Methylobacterium currus: one gene and its partner. The protein of the gene in region 1 interacts with the protein of each later gene in a pairwise test. Links are inferred from orthologs where the notes say so. Each region holds a gene or a part of one and is shown on either strand. Other genes may lie near its edges. The genes, in order: ssb and DA075_RS23255.

Region 1 (8,164 bases):
GTTCACCCGCGTCGAGGCGATGCTGGGGTTGAAGCCCAACACCCTCAAGATGGGCATCATGGACGAGGAGCGCCGCACCACGGTCAACCTCGCCGCCTGCATCAAGGCGGCGGCGGAGCGGGTGGTGTTCATCAATACCGGCTTCCTCGACCGCACCGGCGACGAGATCCACACCTCGATGGAGGCCGGCCCGGTCATCCGCAAGAACGACATGAAGGGCACGCCCTGGATCAAGGGCTACGAGGAGAACAACGTCGATGTGGGCCTGGCCTGCGGTCTGCTCGGCCGGGCGCAGATCGGCAAGGGGATGTGGGCGGCACCCGACGCCATGGCCGACATGCTGATGCAGAAGGGCGCCCACCCGAAGGCCGGGGCCAGCACCGCCTGGGTGCCCTCGCCGACCGCCGCGACCCTGCACGCGCTGCACTATCACGAGATCGACGTGAAGGCCCGCCAGCAGGAACTGGCGCGCCGGCCGCGCCAGGCGCTCGACGAGATCCTGCAGATCCCGCTCGCCCGCTCGAACTTCGCCCCCGACGACGTCCAGCAGGAGATCGACAACAACGTCCAGAGCATTCTGGGCTACGTCGTGCGCTGGATCGACCAGGGCGTCGGCTGCTCCAAGGTGCCGGACATCCACGACGTCGCCCTGATGGAGGACCGGGCGACGCTGCGCATCTCGTCCCAGCACATCGCCAACTGGCTGCACCACGGCGTGGTCTCCGAGTCGGAGGTCATGGAGACGATGAAGCGCATGGCGAAGGTGGTCGACCGCCAGAATGCCGGCGACCCGCTCTATCGCCCGATGGCGCCGGGCTTCGACGGACCCGCCTTCCAGGCGGCCTGCGACCTGGTGTTCAAGGGCCGCGTCCAGCCGAACGGCTACACCGAGTACGTGCTGCACGCGCGCCGGCGCGAGGCCAAGGCCGCGGGCGCGCCGGCCTGAGGCGAGACGGGGAGGGGCGTCCGGCGTCTTCGGCCGGACGCCCCCTCGATGTCCGCCATGATTGGGGGGCTGCCTCGATGTGGTCCCTCCAAGACCCGGCGCAATGTGGTCGATCGCTCTTGAATCTTTCATGGTGAGTCCCGAAAGATCCCGGGCCCGAAAGGGCACGGCGGGCAATCCGGAACGACTGATCCGGTTTGACTGATCGACAATATTGGCATCCTCGGCGTCATTCCGGTCTGCGCTGCGCGGCCCTGGAATGACGCGCGCAGGATCGATTTCGTTGCAGCTGGCGAGACTGGCTCTCACCGCTTCGGAACGAAGCGGACACTATCCCGCTCCCCCTTTCCACTTGCGCTTCATGATGCCGGATCGAGATTTCGCGTCTCGGGAATGACGGGCAGGTTGGCGAAATAGGTTATTGGGCGCACGCTTGGTTTATGGCTGCGTCGATCAAGATCCGATGTTCCTGTCTATGAGAATTCGTTTGATCGGTTGCATCGATCAAGCTGGCAGACAGTCCGACATCTCTCTGCATCATGCCAAGTTCCGCTGCACGGCTCCGGGATGATGCAGAGGGCTGCACGACGGTTGGCCAATTCAAGCAGGCTCCGATGCATGCCACGAGAGCCACAATTGCAAGCTGCAATGCTCATGTCGATTTGGCATTATTATAAATAATAAATATCATCGTCATGTATTCGAGTGTTGCGCCTTGTCGCACCCGATGCGATACGACCATCCATTCCCTAGGGCGAACGACGATCGGACCATGAAACATGGTCCGACGACGCCCTGTGAGCTGGGCTCGTCGGCATGAAACAGGCACGACATCGTCGCATCGGCAGATCATGCGGGGCGATCGCTGCGACATTCATCTGGCTCGCGGATCACGCCGGAGCGGCGCGGGCCGAGGAGGCGACCGACATCCGGCTCGACGAGATCGCGGTCTCCGGACCGGCGGCCCCCCCCGGGATCGTGCCGGCCTATGCCGGCGGGCAGGTCGCTAGGGGCGGACGGCTCGGCCTCCTCGGCAATACCGAGACGACGAAGTCTCCGTTCAGCGTCAGCAGCTACACCGAGACGTTGATCCGCGACCGGCAGGCCCGGACGGCCTCCGAGGCGCTCGCCCTCGATCCGTCCGTGCGCGGCACGCAGACGACGGGCGCCCCGTTCGACTCGTTCGCGATCCGCGGCTTTCCGATCAACGAGAACACCAGCGGCGAGTTCGCCTTCGAGGGGGTGTACGGCGTCGCCCCGAGCTTCCGCGTCTTCACCGACTATGCCGAGCGCATCGAGGTCCTGAAGGGACCCTCCGCCGCGCTCTCCGGCGTCGCCCCCAATGGCGGCATCGGCGGCGTCATCAACATCGTGCCCAAGCGCGCCGGCGAGGACCTCACACGCTTGTCCCTCGATTACGGCTCGGTGGCGCAAGGCGGCGGCCAGATCGACGTCGCCCGGCGCTACGGCCAGAACCGGGAATGGGGCGCGCGCCTCGTCGGCAGCCTGCGCGGCGGCGACACGCCGATCGACCGGCAATCCGAGACCACCGGCGTCGGGGCGCTCGCCCTCGACTACCAGGGCGAGCGGTTCCGGGCGTGGCTCTACCTGCTGGCCCAGACCGACCGCTTCACCGCTCCCTTGCGCCCGTTCCTTCTCCGGGCCGGCGTGCCGGTCCCGAGGGCGCCGAACGGCCGCCGCAACCTCACCCAGCCCTGGGAATACTCGGATATCGACGATCGCGGCGGCCTGCTGCGGCTGGAATACGACCTCACCGACCGGGTCACCCTGTTCGGCGATCTCGGCGGCGCGCAGACCGGGGTCGAGCGTTACTTCGCCTCGGCCCCGACCATCGTCAACGCGCGCGGCGACACCACCACCACCCCTCAATTCTACAGCCTCGGCGTCGACCGCCTCACCATCGATGGCGGCCTGCGCGCCCGGTTCGACACCGGCTTCGTCCGCCACGCCCTCGTCATGCAGGCCTCCCGCTACGCCGAGGACACCGCCCGCCGGCTTCCCGCCGGCACCGGGACCTATCGGTCGAACCTCTACGATCCCATCCTGGTCCCGACCCTCGCCCCGCCGGCGATCACCTCGCGGCCACGCCTCTCCGACAGCACGCTGACGGGCCTGTCGGTGGCCGACACGCTGTCGGTCCTCGACGACCGCGTCCTGCTCACCCTCGGCCTGCGCCGGCAGGGCATCGAGGCGCATAACTACGTCCCGAATGTCGGCACCCTGGCCTCCGCCTACGACAAGAGCGCCACGAGTCCCCTGGTCGGTCTCGTGGTGCGGCCGTGGGAGAGCGTGTCGTTCTTCGTCAATTCCATCGAGGGCCTGAGCCGGGGCGACGTCGCCCCGGCCACGGCGACCAATGCCGGCGAGATCCTGGCGCCCACCGTGGCGCATCAGGTCGAGGCCGGCATCAAGGTGGATGCGGGCACGATCGGCGCGACGTTCAGCGCCTTCCAGATCACGCGGCCGATCGGGGAGCTCAGCCTCCAGCGCCGCTTCGCGCAGACCGGCGAGCAGCAGGTCAGCGGGCTCGAATTCAGCGTCTACGGCGAGATCACCCCGCAGGCCCGGCTCCTCGGCGGCCTGACGCTGCTCGACGGCGTGCTCACCCGGACCGCGACCGCCGCCAATGTCGGCCACGTACCGATCGGGGTGCCGCGGGTGCAGCTCAATCTCGGCGCCGAGTGGGATCTGCCCGGGGTGCCGGGCCTGACCCTGACCGGCGCCGTCATCTATACCGGCCGCCAGTTCGTCGACACCGCGAACACCCAGGCCCTGCCGGACTGGGCGCGCCTCGATCTCGGCCTGCGCTACGCGACCGTGATCGAGGGCCGCAAGACGACGTTCCGGGCGAACGTGCTAAACGTCACCGGGGCGAATTACTGGACTGGGGTAGCCTCGTTCGGCACCTTCTTCCAGGGCGCGCCGCGCACCTACCTGCTGTCGATGTCGGTCGACCTGTGACGGGCGCGGCGTGAACGCAGAGCGGCCCGGATCGCGCGATCCGGGCCGCGATCGACGCAACCGACGGGATGTCGGAACCCTAGAACGGGATATCGTCGTCCAGGTCGTCGTAGCGCTTCTGGTTGCCGCCACCCGACGGGGCCGGGCGCCGCTCGCCGCCGGACGACGAGCGTCCACCGCTGCTGCGACCGGCGCCACCGCCACCGCCGCCGAAATCGCCGCCGCGGCTGATCTGGCCGCCGCCCATGTCGTCGGCGCCCATCTCGGACATGCCGCCCTCGGCCCCGCCGCCGCGGCCGTCGAGGATCGTCAGCTCGCCGCGGAAGCGCTGCAGCACGATCTCGGTCGTGTACTTCTCGACGCCGGACTGGTCCTGCCACTTGCGGGTCTGGAGCTGCCCCTCGACGTAGACCTTCGAGCCCTTGCGCAGGTACTGCTCGGCGACCCGGGCCAGGTTCTCGTTGTAGATCACGACCGAGTGCCACTCGGTCTTCTCCTTGCGCTCGCCGGTCGCCTTGTCCTTCCAGGACTCGGACGTGGCCAGGCGCAGGTTCACCACCGGATCGCCGGAGGCCAGCCGGCGGGTCTCGGGATCGCGCCCGAGATTGCCCACCAGGATCACCTTGTTCACGCTGCCCGCCATCCCGCTCTCCTCTCGTTCCATCTCACTCGGGCGCATGCCCGGCCGACGCCGCGGACCACCGCTTCGGGTCCGCGAGTTGGGCCGAACAGGCCTGGACCGGCAAGGGGAGGGGCGCCCTTTTGCCCACTACACACATGCCGGAGGCCGGAGCATGTTCTACATTTGTTCGGAGAAAGAGGCAAGCGCCGTCCGGGGAGCCCGGACGGCGCCGATGCTCAGTCGAGCGCGTCGAGCGATTGCGCCACGTCGGCGATCAGGTCCTCGATCGATTCCAGGCCGATCGACAGCCGCACGGTGTCCGGGCCGACCCGGGCGGCCTCCTTGTCGGCGGCGGGGAGCTGGCGGTGGGTGGTGGTCGCGGGGTGGATCGCCAGGGACTTGATCTCGCCGATATTGACGAGGTGCGAGATCAGGTTGAGCCCGGTGATGAACTTTTGCGCCGCCGCCTCGCCGCCCTTGAGGCCGACGGTGAAGATCGAGCCCACGCCCATCGGCGAGTAGCGGTTCGCCAGCGCCTCGCCCGGCTGGCCCGGCAGCGACGGGTAGCTCACCCAGGCCACCTTCGGGTGGTCCTTGAGGAAGGCCGCGACGGCCTTGGCGTTGGCGCAGTGGCGCTCCATGCGCAGCGGCAGGGTCTCGGTGCCGGTGAGCGTCAGGAAGGCGTTCATCGGCGACAGGCCGGGGCCGAGGTCGCGCAGGCCGAACAGCCGGCAGGCGGTGGCGAAGGACGTCTCGGGGAAGCGCTCGGAGACGATCAGGCCCTCGTAATCGGGCCAGGGCTCGTTGATCAGGTTGTAGCGGCCCGAGCCCTTCCAGTCGAAGCGGCCGGCATCGCAGACGATGCCGCCGATCACCGTGCCGGAGCCCGACAGGAACTTCGAGGTCGAGTGGACCACGATGTCGGCGCCGTGCTCGATCGGCCGGATCAGGGCCGGGGAGGCGAGGGTGTTGTCGACGACGAGCGGCAGGCCGTGCTTGCGCGCCACCGCGGCGACGCCTTCGAGGTCGATGACCGTGCCGCACGGGTTGACGATCGACTCGCAGACGATCGCCCGGGTCTTGTCGGTGATCGCGGATTCGAAGTCCTCGGGAGTCAGGCCGCGGGTGAATTGCGGCACGAGGTCGTAGCGGCCCTCGAGCCGGCGCATCAGCCCGAGCGAGCCGCCGAACAGCCGCGAGGAGGCGACGTAGGCGTCGCCCGACTGCATCAGGGTCATCAGCACGAGCAGCATCGCCGACTGGCCGGAGGCCACCGCCACCGCGGCCTTGGCGCCCTCGAGCGCCGCGACCCGGCGCTCCAGGGCCGCCACGGTCGGGTTCGAGCCGCGGGAATAGGAGAAGCCCGTCGCCCGCATGGCGAAGATGTCGGCGGCCTGCTCGTTCGATTCGAACACGAAGCCGTTGGTGAAGTAGATCGGCTGCGCCCGGGCGCCGGTGGCCGGGTCGGGCGCGGTGCCGGCATGGACCGCCCGGGTGGCGAAATGCAGCTTGGTCGGATCGGTCATCGGGTTCGTCCGTGGAAGGGTCGGCTCAGGCGGCGCGGCGCACGGTGTCGTGGAGCGTGCGCACCAGGGCCGACGGTGCGTAGGGCTTGGGGATGAAGCGCGCGCCCGGCGGCATGTCGTGCGGGCCGGGGCTGCCCATGCCGGAGACCACCAGCACCGGGATGCGCGGCCAGCGCCGGGAGACGAGGCGTGCGAGGGCGAAGCCGTTCATCGAGCCGAGCGGCATGTCGACGTCGGTCATCAGGACCTCGACGTCGGGCCGGCTCTCCAGCACCTTGAGCGCCTGGTCGGCATGGGGCGCCTCCAGGACCGTGAAGCCGGCCTCCGCCAAGGTGTCGGCGGCCTCCATCAGCAGGAGGCCGTCATCCTCGACGAGGAGCACCACCGGCGCGGCGTCGCAGGGAGCGTCAGGCCCATCCTGCCGGGAGGCTTCCTGACGGGAAGCCTGATCGTGTCGGTGTTGGTCGGATGTCATCGCGGGCAATGCGGCCGGGGGCGAAAGGTTGCTGCCGAAGGGTGCTGCCTATGGGTCCGCATCCCGTGGGTCAAGCGTGGCCGGAAATCGGCGCAGGACTGCGACGCCGTCCCGTCCGGGTGACGGCTACGCCGTCCCGTCCTGCATCGCCGCGAGCGGCGCCTCGAGTTCCATCACGGCGCCCTCCGGCGGAAAGCGCAGGCTGACCCGGCCGCCGAAGCTGTGCACGAGGCTGCGTTCGATCAGCCGCGAGCCGAAGCCGCCCCGGGTCGGCGGCGCGACGGGCGGGCCGCCGCTCTCCTGCCAGCGCAGGCGCAGCAGGATCTCCGCGCTCCCCGCAAGCTCCCAGGTGACGGCGACGCGGCCCGTCGGGCTCGACAGGGCGCCGTACTTCGCCGCGTTGGTGGCGAGCTCGTGCAGCATCAGCGACAGGGTCAGGACCGAGCGGGGGCCGAGGCTGACGCGGGGCCCGGCGGCGGCGAACCGGCCCGCCTCCCGGTCGAGATGCGGCGCCATCGCGCCCTCGACCACCGCCGCGAGGTCGGCCGCCGCCCAGGCGCCGCGGATCAGCACGTCGTGCGCGTCGGACAGGGCCATCAGGCGGCCGTTGAACGCCTCCATCGCCGCGTCCAGGGTGGAGGCGCTGCGCAGCGTCTGGGCGGCGACCGCCTGGACCAGCGCCAGGGTGTTCTTCACCCGGTGCGCCATCTCCTGCATCAGCAGCGCCTGCTGCTCCTCGGCCCGGTGCGCCTCCGTCACGTCGCGGGCGACCGCCAGCAGGCGCTCAGGGGTTCCGTCGGGCCCCTGGATGGCTGAGACCACAACGTCCCACCAGCGCGGGTCCTGGCTGCCGGAGGGCGCGCGGAAGCGGCCGGTGCGCCCGGACCGCGCGGCGGCGAGTGCCACCTCGGCGGCGATGCGGTCGCCGGGATCCGGCCAGGACGCGGCCCAGGCGGTGCCGATCACCGGGTCGTCGGGCTGGTCCGCGGCGGCGCGGCCGCCCTCGCTCAGCCACTGCACCGTGCCGTCGAGGGCGAGGACCTGGATGCTGTCGCGGCTCGCCGCCAGGAGCCTCGCGGTGAAGGCCTCGCTCGCCCGCAGCCGGGCGTTCAACTCCTCGGCGGTGGCGAGCCGCGCCTCCCACCCGGCGGGGACGGGGGACGCGCCGCCCGCAGGAAGGCCGGCCGCGTCGCGCAAAAGGGCGCGCAGCCGGGCGGTCTCCTCGTGGATGGCGCGCTGGCGCGCGGTCTCGTCACCGGAGGCGCGTTCGGCGTCGGCGTCGTGGGCGACCATCCACCAGCCTCCAGACCCGCCCGGGCGGCATGCATCCCGGCTGGCGCGGATCGGCTCAACCCGACGCCGAAACTGGACGAGACCACTAGATCACGGGAGCAGGCTCGGCCGCAATGCTTGCGACATTTTTCCTTATTCGCCCTCTCTCAGCGGAAGGCAGCCGGCCGCGCGATGGACGCGGCCGGATGCGGCTCAGGCCAGCGCCTGATCCAGGTCGGCGATGAGGTCGCGCGGGTCCTCGATGCCGATCGACAGGCGCACCACCTCCGGGCCGGCGCCGGCCCGGGTCTTCTGCTCGTCCGTGAGCTGGCGGTGGGTGG
Region 2 (8,239 bases), 760 kb from region 1 along the record:
AGCGCCATGATCAGCGGCTTCTCGGCCATCCGCTCGAGCATCTCGGGCTTCAGCACGCCGCCGGCCGAGAGGCCGAGAAAGACATCCGCCCCCGGGATCACCTCGGCCAGCGTGCGGGCCTGGGTGTCCTGGGCGTAGACCGCCTTCCAGCGGTCCATGAGCGTGTCACGGCCCTTGTAGACCACGCCCTCGATGTCGGTGACGAAGATGTTTTCGCGCCGCGCCCCGAGCGACACCAGCTGGTTGAGGCAGGCCAGAGCCGCGGCGCCCGCGCCCGAGGTGACGATCTTGACGTCGGCGATCCGCTTGCCGGCGAATTCGAGGCCGTTGAGGACTGCGGCCGCCACGATGATCGCGGTGCCGTGCTGGTCGTCGTGGAAGACCGGGATGTTCATCCGCGCCCGGCAGCGCTCCTCGACCTCGAAGCACTCCGGCGCCTTGATGTCTTCCAGGTTGATGCCGCCGAAGGTCGGCTCCAGGGCCGCCACCACGTCGACGAGCTTGTCGACGTTCTTCTCGTTGAGCTCGATGTCGAAGACGTCGATGCCGGCGAACTTCTTGAACAGGACCGCCTTGCCCTCCATCACGGGCTTGGAGGCGAGCGGGCCGATATCGCCGAGGCCGAGGACCGCGGTACCGTTCGAGACCACCGCGACGAGGTTCTGGCGCGCCGTTAGGGTCGCGGCCTCCTCCGGATCGGCGGCGATCGCCTCGCAGGCGGCGGCGACGCCCGGGGAGTAGGCGAGCGCGAGGTCGCGCTGGTTGCCGAGCGGCTTGGTCGGCTGGATCTCCAGCTTCCCGGGTCTCGGATGACGGTGATAGAACAGCGCGCCGCTCTTCAGATCGTCCGAAATGTTGCTGCTCACCGCGTACTCTCCCCGGATCGCCCGAAAGCTCGGGCCCGCCGCCCCGCCCGCGACTCACGACGGTGCCCGCGGGTGAAGGATTTCCTGCACCGCCTGCGGCAGGGGCGCAACCCTCACAACGAGACCCGCCTGCATCTGGCCAAGCTCGCCGCCCGCTACGGCTTCCAGATCGGTCCGTACTCCTACGGCAGGCCGAAGATCCGCTTTCCGGAATCGGGCGCGCGACTGTCGATCGGCCCCTATTGCTCGATCGCCGACAAGGTCGAGATCCTGCTCGGCGGCAACCACCGCACCGACTGGGTCTCGACCTATCCGTTCGCGGCGATGCGGGGCCTGTGGCCCGACCTCGACGCACCGGAGGAGTACCATGCGTCCCGGGGCGACGTGGCGATCGGCGCCGATGTCTGGCTGGGCTCGGGCTGCCTGATCCTGTCGGGCGTCACGGTCGGCCCCGGCGCCGTGGTGGCGGCCCGCGCGGTGGTCACCCGCGACGTGCCTCCCTACGCCATCGTTGCCGGCAATCCCGCCCGGGTGATCCGCCACCGCTTCCCGCCGGAGATCGTGGCGGCCCTGGTCGAGACCGCCTGGTGGGCGCTGCCGCCGGAGCGGGTGCGGTCCCTGGTGCCGCTCCTCCAGGGCGGCGAGGCGGAGGCCCTGGTGCGGGCCCTGCGGGCAGGGGATCCGGTATCCCGGGATCCGCGGCCGCGAGCCCGGGGGTGACACGATCGCCCCGGTCCGGCAGGGTCGCCCTCCCGCCCGCGAAGGACGCCGATGAGCCGCCGCCCCGATCCCGCGCCCCGTCGCGCGCTCCCCACCCGCCGCGAGGCGGTGGAGGCGGCGCTCTCCCGCCTCGCGCCCCGGGTGCCGGATTTCGAGGCGGAGGCGATCGTCGACCGGGCCTTGGCGAGCCCGGGCCTGCGCGGCGCGGCGCCCGAGACCGCCGCCTGGCTCGGCCTGGTGTCCTACGCCCGCCACGTCTTCACCGAGTACGATTCCCTCCTGGAGGAGGGCTACGACCAGGACAGCGCCCGCCACTTCATCCTCGACGACCTCAATGCCGTCCTGGCCGAATGGGGCGTGCGGCGGCGCATCGGCGAGGACGAGGAAACGCCGGGATCCGGGGCGCACGGATCCGCGGCGGCCGGGGGCGAGCCGGCGTGACCGTTCCTATATGAACGGACGATGCCGTCCGCTCCGAAGCCCCGATGACCGCCCCGATCGCCGACGTCCTGATCCCGCTCGCCCTCGACCAGGCCTATAGCTACGCCGTGCCGCCCGAACTCACCCTCCAGGAGGGCGACGTGGTGCAGGTGCCGCTCGGGCCGCGGGAAACCGTCGGGGTGGTGTGGTCCCTGCGCGACGGCGCCGGCTCCAACCTGCGCCGGGTGAGCGGCCGGATCGGCGTCGAGGCCCTGAGCCCGGCGCTCCGCCGCCTCGTCGAGTGGATCGCCCGCTACACCCTGGCGCCGAAGGGCTCGGCGCTCGCCATGGCGCTCCGCCTGCCGGAGGAAAGCCGCACCGAGACCGCCCGGATCGGCGTGCGGGCGACCGGGATGCCGCCGAGCCGGATGACCCCGGCCCGGGCCAAGGTGGTGGCGGTGGCGGCCGACGGCGTGGTGCGGGGCAAGCGGGCGCTCAGCCTGGAGGCCGGGGTCAGCGCCGGGGTGGTCGACGGGCTCATCGACGACGGCGTGCTGGAGACCGTGGCGCTGGCGCCCGAGCGGGTCGCCGAGCCGCCCGATCCCGACCACCCGCACGACGCCCTCTCCGAGCCCCAGGCCGAGGCGGCGCGCGCGCTGATCGCCACCCTGACCGCGCCGCCCCCCGGCGGAGGCGCGGCGGGGGAGGGCGGCGTGACGCTGCTCGAAGGCGTGACCGGGTCGGGCAAGACGGAGGTCTATTTCGAGGTCGTGGCCGAGGCCCTGCGCCGGGGCGTGCAATCCCTGGTGCTGATGCCGGAGATCGCGCTGACCGCCCAGTTCCTCGACCGCTTCGCCAAGCGCTTCGGCGTGCGGCCCGCCGCCTGGCATTCCGGGGTCGGCGGGCGCCGGCGCGAGCGCATCCGGGCCGGCGTCGCCTCGGGCGAGGTGCAGGTGGTGGTGGGCGCCCGCTCGGCCTTGTTCCTGCCGTTCCGCAAGCTCGGCCTGATCGTGGTCGATGAGGAGCACGAAGGCGCCTACAAGCAGGATGATGGCGTCTGCTACCACGCCCGCGACATGGCGGTGGTGCGCGGCAAGCTGGAGAACGCCGCCGTGGTGCTGGCCTCGGCCACCCCCGCGATCGAGACCCGGGTGAATGCCGAGCGCGGCCGCTACCGCCGGGTGGTGATGCCCGAGCGCTTCGGCGGAAGGCGGCTGCCGGAGATCCGCGCCATCGACATGCGCACCGAGAAGGTGCCGCGCGGGCGCTACCTGTCGCCGAGCCTGGTCTCGGCCATCGCCGAGACCAACGCCCGGGGGGAGCAGGCGCTGCTCTTCCTCAACCGTCGCGGCTACGCGCCGCTGACCCTGTGCCGGGCCTGCGGCCACCGCTACCAATGCCCGAACTGCTCGACCTGGCTCGTCGAGCACCGCTTCCGCCGGGCGCTGGTCTGCCACCATTGCGGCCATGCCGAGCGGCGGCCCGAGGCCTGCACCGAGTGCGGCACCTTCGACAACCTGACCGCCTGCGGGCCGGGCGTCGAGCGCATCGCCGAGGAGGTCGCCGCCACCTTCCCGGACAAGCGGGTGATCGTGCTCTCAAGCGACTTTCCCGGCGGAGCCGAACGCTTGCGGGCCGAACTCCAGACCGTGGCCGAGGGCGGCTGCGACATCGTCGTCGGCACCCAGCTCGTCGCCAAGGGCCACAACTTCCCGCACCTGACCCTGGTCGGCGTGCTCGACGCCGATATCGGCCTCACCTCCGGCGATCCGCGCGCCGCCGAGCGCACCTTCCAGCTCCTGCAGCAGGTCACCGGCCGCGCCGGGCGCGGGGAGAAGCCGGGCCGGGCCCTCGTCCAGACCTACCAGCCCGAGCACCCGGTGATCGCCGCACTGATCTCGGGCGACGCCGAGCGCTTCTATGCCGAGGAGACGGCGGCGCGCGAGGTCGCCGGCCTGCCGCCCTTCGGGCGCCTCGCGGCCCTCGTGATCTCCTGCACCGACCGCGAGGCCGCCGAGGCCCATGGCCGGGCGCTCGCCCGCGTCGCCGAGCCGCCGCCCGGCGTGATGGTGCTCGGTCCCGCCGAGGCGCCGCTGGCCCTGGTGCGCGGCCGTTATCGCTTCCGCCTGCTGGTCAAGACCGAGCGCGAGATCGACCTCCAGAGCTACCTGCGCGACTGGCTCGCCCGGGGGCCGAAACCGCGGGGGAATCTGAAGGTCGGGATCGACGTCGACCCGCAGAGCTTCCTGTAGCCGTCACGGCGGCCTGGCCGCCGCACTTGCCGACCGGCCCCACCGCTCCCGCCGAGCCGCCGGTCCACCGCCGCGTCGCGCTGCGGGTCGCGCCGCTCCGTCCCGTCAGGCTTGGCGAAGGCCACCTCGACCCGACAATGCTTCGCGCGGCGCAGCCGGCGTTGAAGGCCGCACTTCTCCGGCACGGACTCGCCGCCGATCGTCATGCGGGCCCTGGATGGTCGGTTTTATGCCACCCGCTTCGGCGCCGCGATCCCGCCGCGGCCATGCACGCGCTCGAACAAGTCGTTGAGCTCGCTGCCGACGGTACGGGCGATGCGGGTCGAGGCGGCCCCCTCGCTCTGGTCCGTCACGATCGCCCGGAGCGCGTCCGCGGTGCGCTTCTCGATGGCGTAGAACAGGCTCTCGGCCGCCTTGGCGTTGGCGCTGAGCAACACCGAGGCGAGATCCTGGTAGGCCTCCTTGAGAAGATGGTGGGCCAGGCGCTCGGCTGCCTGTTCCTCCGTTAGCGCATCATGGCTCACGGCGCGATACCTCCTGTCAGTCACTCTGGAGCGTGCCTCCGCTGGATTGTGCCGGGCTTGTGTGCCGCTACGTCAGTTCGTCCGGCCCGAGGGTCGTGCGGTCCGTGCGGCCGGGCACGGACCGCCAGAGCCGCCGCCATCATCGTTCGGCGAGCGGCGAGCGGCGAGCGGCGCCCGCGCACCCGTCCGCGAGTTCGGCAGCATAGCAGTATGCGAAACGATGCGTTTCGGTCGTTTCCATTTTCAAGTGGAATGCAAGGCCTCAAGGTAGGGCCGTTCGGACGCACCCGGCCCGACACGATGCATCGGGCGCCGCGAGAAGGAGCATGAGCGATGAGCTGGCACAGTGCCGACGACCCGGTCCCGGGCGACCGCTTCAGCTGCGACGCGATCCAGACCCTGATCGTGCCGCGCTCGCGCGACCTCGGCTCGTTCGCGGTGAGGCGGGCGCTGCCCTCGACCCAGTGCCGGATGGTCGGCCCCTTCATCTTCTTCGACCAGATGGGCCCGTCGGAATTCCTGCTCGGGCAGGGCATGGACGTGCGGCCGCATCCGCATATCGGCCTCTCCACCGTCACCTACCTGTTCGACGGCGAGATCATGCACCGCGACAGCCTCGGCACCGAATTGCCGATCCGTCCGGGCGAGCTGAACTGGATGACGGCCGGGCGCGGCATCACCCATTCGGAGCGCACCGGCGGCGCCCTGCGGCAGACGGGCTCGCGGCTGTTCGGCCTCCAGAGCTGGGTCGCCCTGTCGGCGCAGGACGAGGAGACCGCCCCGGCCTTCGAGCATTACGACGCCGCCTCGCTGCCGATCGTCTCGGCCGAGGGCAAGACCGTCCGGCTGATCGCCGGCGAGGCCTATGGCGCGCGCTCGCCGGTGCGGACCTCGACCCCGATGGTCTATGCCGACGTGGCGCTTCAGGCCGGCGCCGTCCTGCCGCTCGACCCCGATTACGACGAGCGCGCGATCTACACGGTGTCGGGCGCGATCGAGATCGCCGGCGACGGCTTCGGCCCCGGCCAGCTCCTGGTCTTCCGCCCCGGCGACCGGATCAGCGTGCGGGCGACCGAAGAGTCCCGCTTCATGGTGCTGGGCGGCGAGCCGATGGACGGGCCGCGCCATCTCTGGTGGAACTTCGTCTCGTCGCGGCCGGAGCGGATCGCGCAGGCCAAGGAGGATTGGCGCCAGGGCCGGTTCGACACGGTGCCGAACGACGCCGAGTTCATTCCGCTGCCCGAGGACCCGCCGCCGGTGCGCTACCCGTAAGGGATGGGGCTCGGCGGGGCCCCGTCGGCTTCCGCGTCGCATAGGGACCCGTTCGTCGCCGCCGGGCTCACCGTCACGCCGCGTCGCGCGCCACGCCGTCGCGCGCCGGCTCCAGCGCCGCCGCGAGCACCTGGGCGACGTGGACAGCCTCGCGGCCGAGCCCGTCGCGGATCTGGTGGCGGCAGCTCGTCCCGTCGGCGACGACGAGGTCGGCGGGACCGGCGGCGCGCAGGGCCGGAAAGAGCGCGAGCTCGGCCATGGCGCGGGAGACCTGCTGCGTGTCGGCCCGGTAGCCGAAGGCGCCGGCCATCCCGCAGCAGCCCGACTCGATCACCCGCACATCGAGGTCCGGCACGGCGCGCAATACGGCCTCGACCGCGCCCATCGCCCCGAAGGCCTTCTGGTGGCAATGGCCGTGAAGGTGCGCGACCCGCCCGCCCTGAGGCGCGAGGGGCAGGGCGACGCGGCCCCGCGCGAGGTCGGCGGCGAGGACCTCCTCGAACAGCAGGGCCGCCTCGGCCAGCGCCCGGGTCTCCTCGCCCGGCAGGAGCGCCGCGACCTCGTCGCGGAAGGTCAGCAGGCAGGCCGGTTCGAGCCCGACGATCCGGGCGCCGGCCCGCACGAAGGGCAGGAGCGCGTCGCGGCTGCGCCGCGCCTCCGCGCGGGCGCGGTCGGTGTCGCCCGTCGCCAGGTAGGTGCGCCCGCAGCAGAGCGGCCGCGCCCCGCCCGCGGCGGCCACCCGGTGAAGCCGGTAGCCGGCGGCGCGCAGCACCCTGTCTGCCGCCTCCAGCGTCTCGCGCTCGAAGGCGCGGTTGAAGGTGTCGCCGAACAGGACGAGGTCGCGGCCGTCGCCCGCGACGTCGCCGGGATGGGCGATTTCGCCCGCCTCGCGCCAGGGCCGGCGCCAGCGCGGCAGCGGGCGCGCGGCGGAGAGCCCCAGCACCCGCTCCGACAGGCGCGCCAGCGCCGGCACCCGGTCGCGCAGGTTGAGGAGGGGAGCCAGCGCCGCGGCGGCCCCCGCATAGGCCGGCAGGTGGGCGAGCACGCGCTCGCCGAGGGAGCGCCCGTGGCGGGCATGGTAGTGGTGCAGAACCTCGATCTTCATCCGCGCCATGTCGACGCCGGTCGGGCATTCGCGGCGGCAGGCCTTGCAGGAGACGCAGAGGTCGAGCGCCCGCTTCGTCTCCGGCGCGGTGAGCGCGTCGGGCCCGAGCTGGCCCGAGAGGGCGAGGCGCAGGGTGTTGGCGCGGCCCCTTGTCAGGTGCTCCTCGGCCCGGGTGACCCGGTAGGACGGGCACATCGCCCCGCCGGCGAGCGTCCGGCAGGTGCCGTTGTTGTTGCACATCTCGACCGCGCCGCCGAGCCCGCCCCAGTCCGACCAGTCGAGGGCGGGTTCCGGCGCGGCGATCCGGTAGCCGTCCGAGAAGCGCATCAGGCTGCGGTCGTCCATCCGGAGCGGACGGACGATCTTGCCGGGATTGAGCCGGTTGCCGGGATCGAAGGCGTCCTTGACCGCCTCGAAGGCGCGGGCGAGGCGGGGGCCGAACATCGGCGCGACGAACTCGGAGCGCGAGATGCCGTCGCCGTGCTCGCCCGAATACGAGCCCTTGAAGCGGCGCACCAGCTCCGCCGTCTCCTCGGCGATGGCCCGCATCGTGGCGACGCCGCCGGCGCGCTTCAGGTCGAGGATCGGGCGCACGTGCAGGCAGCCGACCGAGGCGTGGGCGTACCAGGTGCCGGTGGTGCCGTGGCGGGCAAAGCACGCCGTGACCGCGTCGGTGTAGTCGGCCAGGTGCTCGAGCGGGACGGCGCAATCCTCGATGAACGACACCGGCTTCGCGTCGCCGCGCATCGACATCATGATGTTGAGGCAGGCCTCGCGCATCTCCCAGATCGTCCGCTGGCGTGCGGGCTCGCGGACCTCCACCACGGCGTCGGGAAAGCCGTGATCGGCCATGCAGGCGTCGAGTCTGCGCAGGTCCGCGGCCAGCGCCGAGGCCTCCTCGCCCGCGAACTCGACGAGCAGCAGGCAGTCCGGCTGCCCGCGAGTGATGTCGGCGAGGGTCGCGCGAAAGAGCGGGATGTCGGCGCCGAGCACCAGCACGTTGTTGTCGACGAGCTCGACCGCCGCAGGTCCCAGGGCGACGAGGGCCGTCACCGTCTCCATCGCCGCGCGGAAGGAGGG

What was found.
Region 2: the proteins of ssb (region 1) and DA075_RS23255 interact in binary tests that used the Escherichia coli proteins (3 or more experiments, as listed by UniProt). The link is inferred for Methylobacterium currus from one-to-one orthologs.

The regions. Positions count from the first base shown.
Region 1 is NZ_CP028843.1:5,784,147-5,792,310, forward strand. Bases 2,790-5,650 are described here. They hold ssb (single-stranded DNA-binding protein), read right to left. Parts: upstream 4,572-5,650; coding sequence 4,008-4,571; downstream 2,790-4,007. Other genes in these bases: DA075_RS26605 (TonB-dependent receptor), read left to right, coding at 2,790-3,928; DA075_RS26615 (O-acetylhomoserine aminocarboxypropyltransferase/cysteine synthase family protein), read right to left, coding at 4,787-5,650. Also shown: DA075_RS26600 (malate synthase G), read left to right, coding at 1-946; more of DA075_RS26605, read left to right, coding at 1,763-2,789; more of DA075_RS26615, read right to left, coding at 5,651-6,076; DA075_RS26620 (response regulator), read right to left, coding at 6,102-6,461; DA075_RS26625 (sensor histidine kinase), read right to left, coding at 6,678-7,844; DA075_RS26630 (O-acetylhomoserine aminocarboxypropyltransferase), read right to left, coding at 8,037-8,164. UniProt on the Escherichia coli protein: Plays an important role in DNA replication, recombination and repair. Binds to ssDNA and to an array of partner proteins to recruit them to their sites of action during DNA metabolism. Acts as a sliding platform that migrates on DNA via reptation.
Region 2 is NZ_CP028843.1:5,026,069-5,034,307, reverse strand. What follows is about bases 1,729-4,664. They hold DA075_RS23255 (primosomal protein N'), read left to right. Parts: upstream 1,729-2,071; coding sequence 2,072-4,258; downstream 4,259-4,664. Other genes in these bases: DA075_RS23250 (hypothetical protein), read right to left, coding at 4,486-4,664; DA075_RS23260 (DUF2293 domain-containing protein), read left to right, coding at 1,729-2,027. Also shown: DA075_RS23270 (NADP-dependent malic enzyme), read right to left, coding at 1-866; DA075_RS23265 (CatB-related O-acetyltransferase), read left to right, coding at 951-1,586; more of DA075_RS23260, read left to right, coding at 1,638-1,728; more of DA075_RS23250, read right to left, coding at 4,665-4,782; DA075_RS23245 (pirin family protein), read left to right, coding at 5,116-6,054; DA075_RS23240 (FAD-binding and (Fe-S)-binding domain-containing protein), read right to left, coding at 6,128-8,239.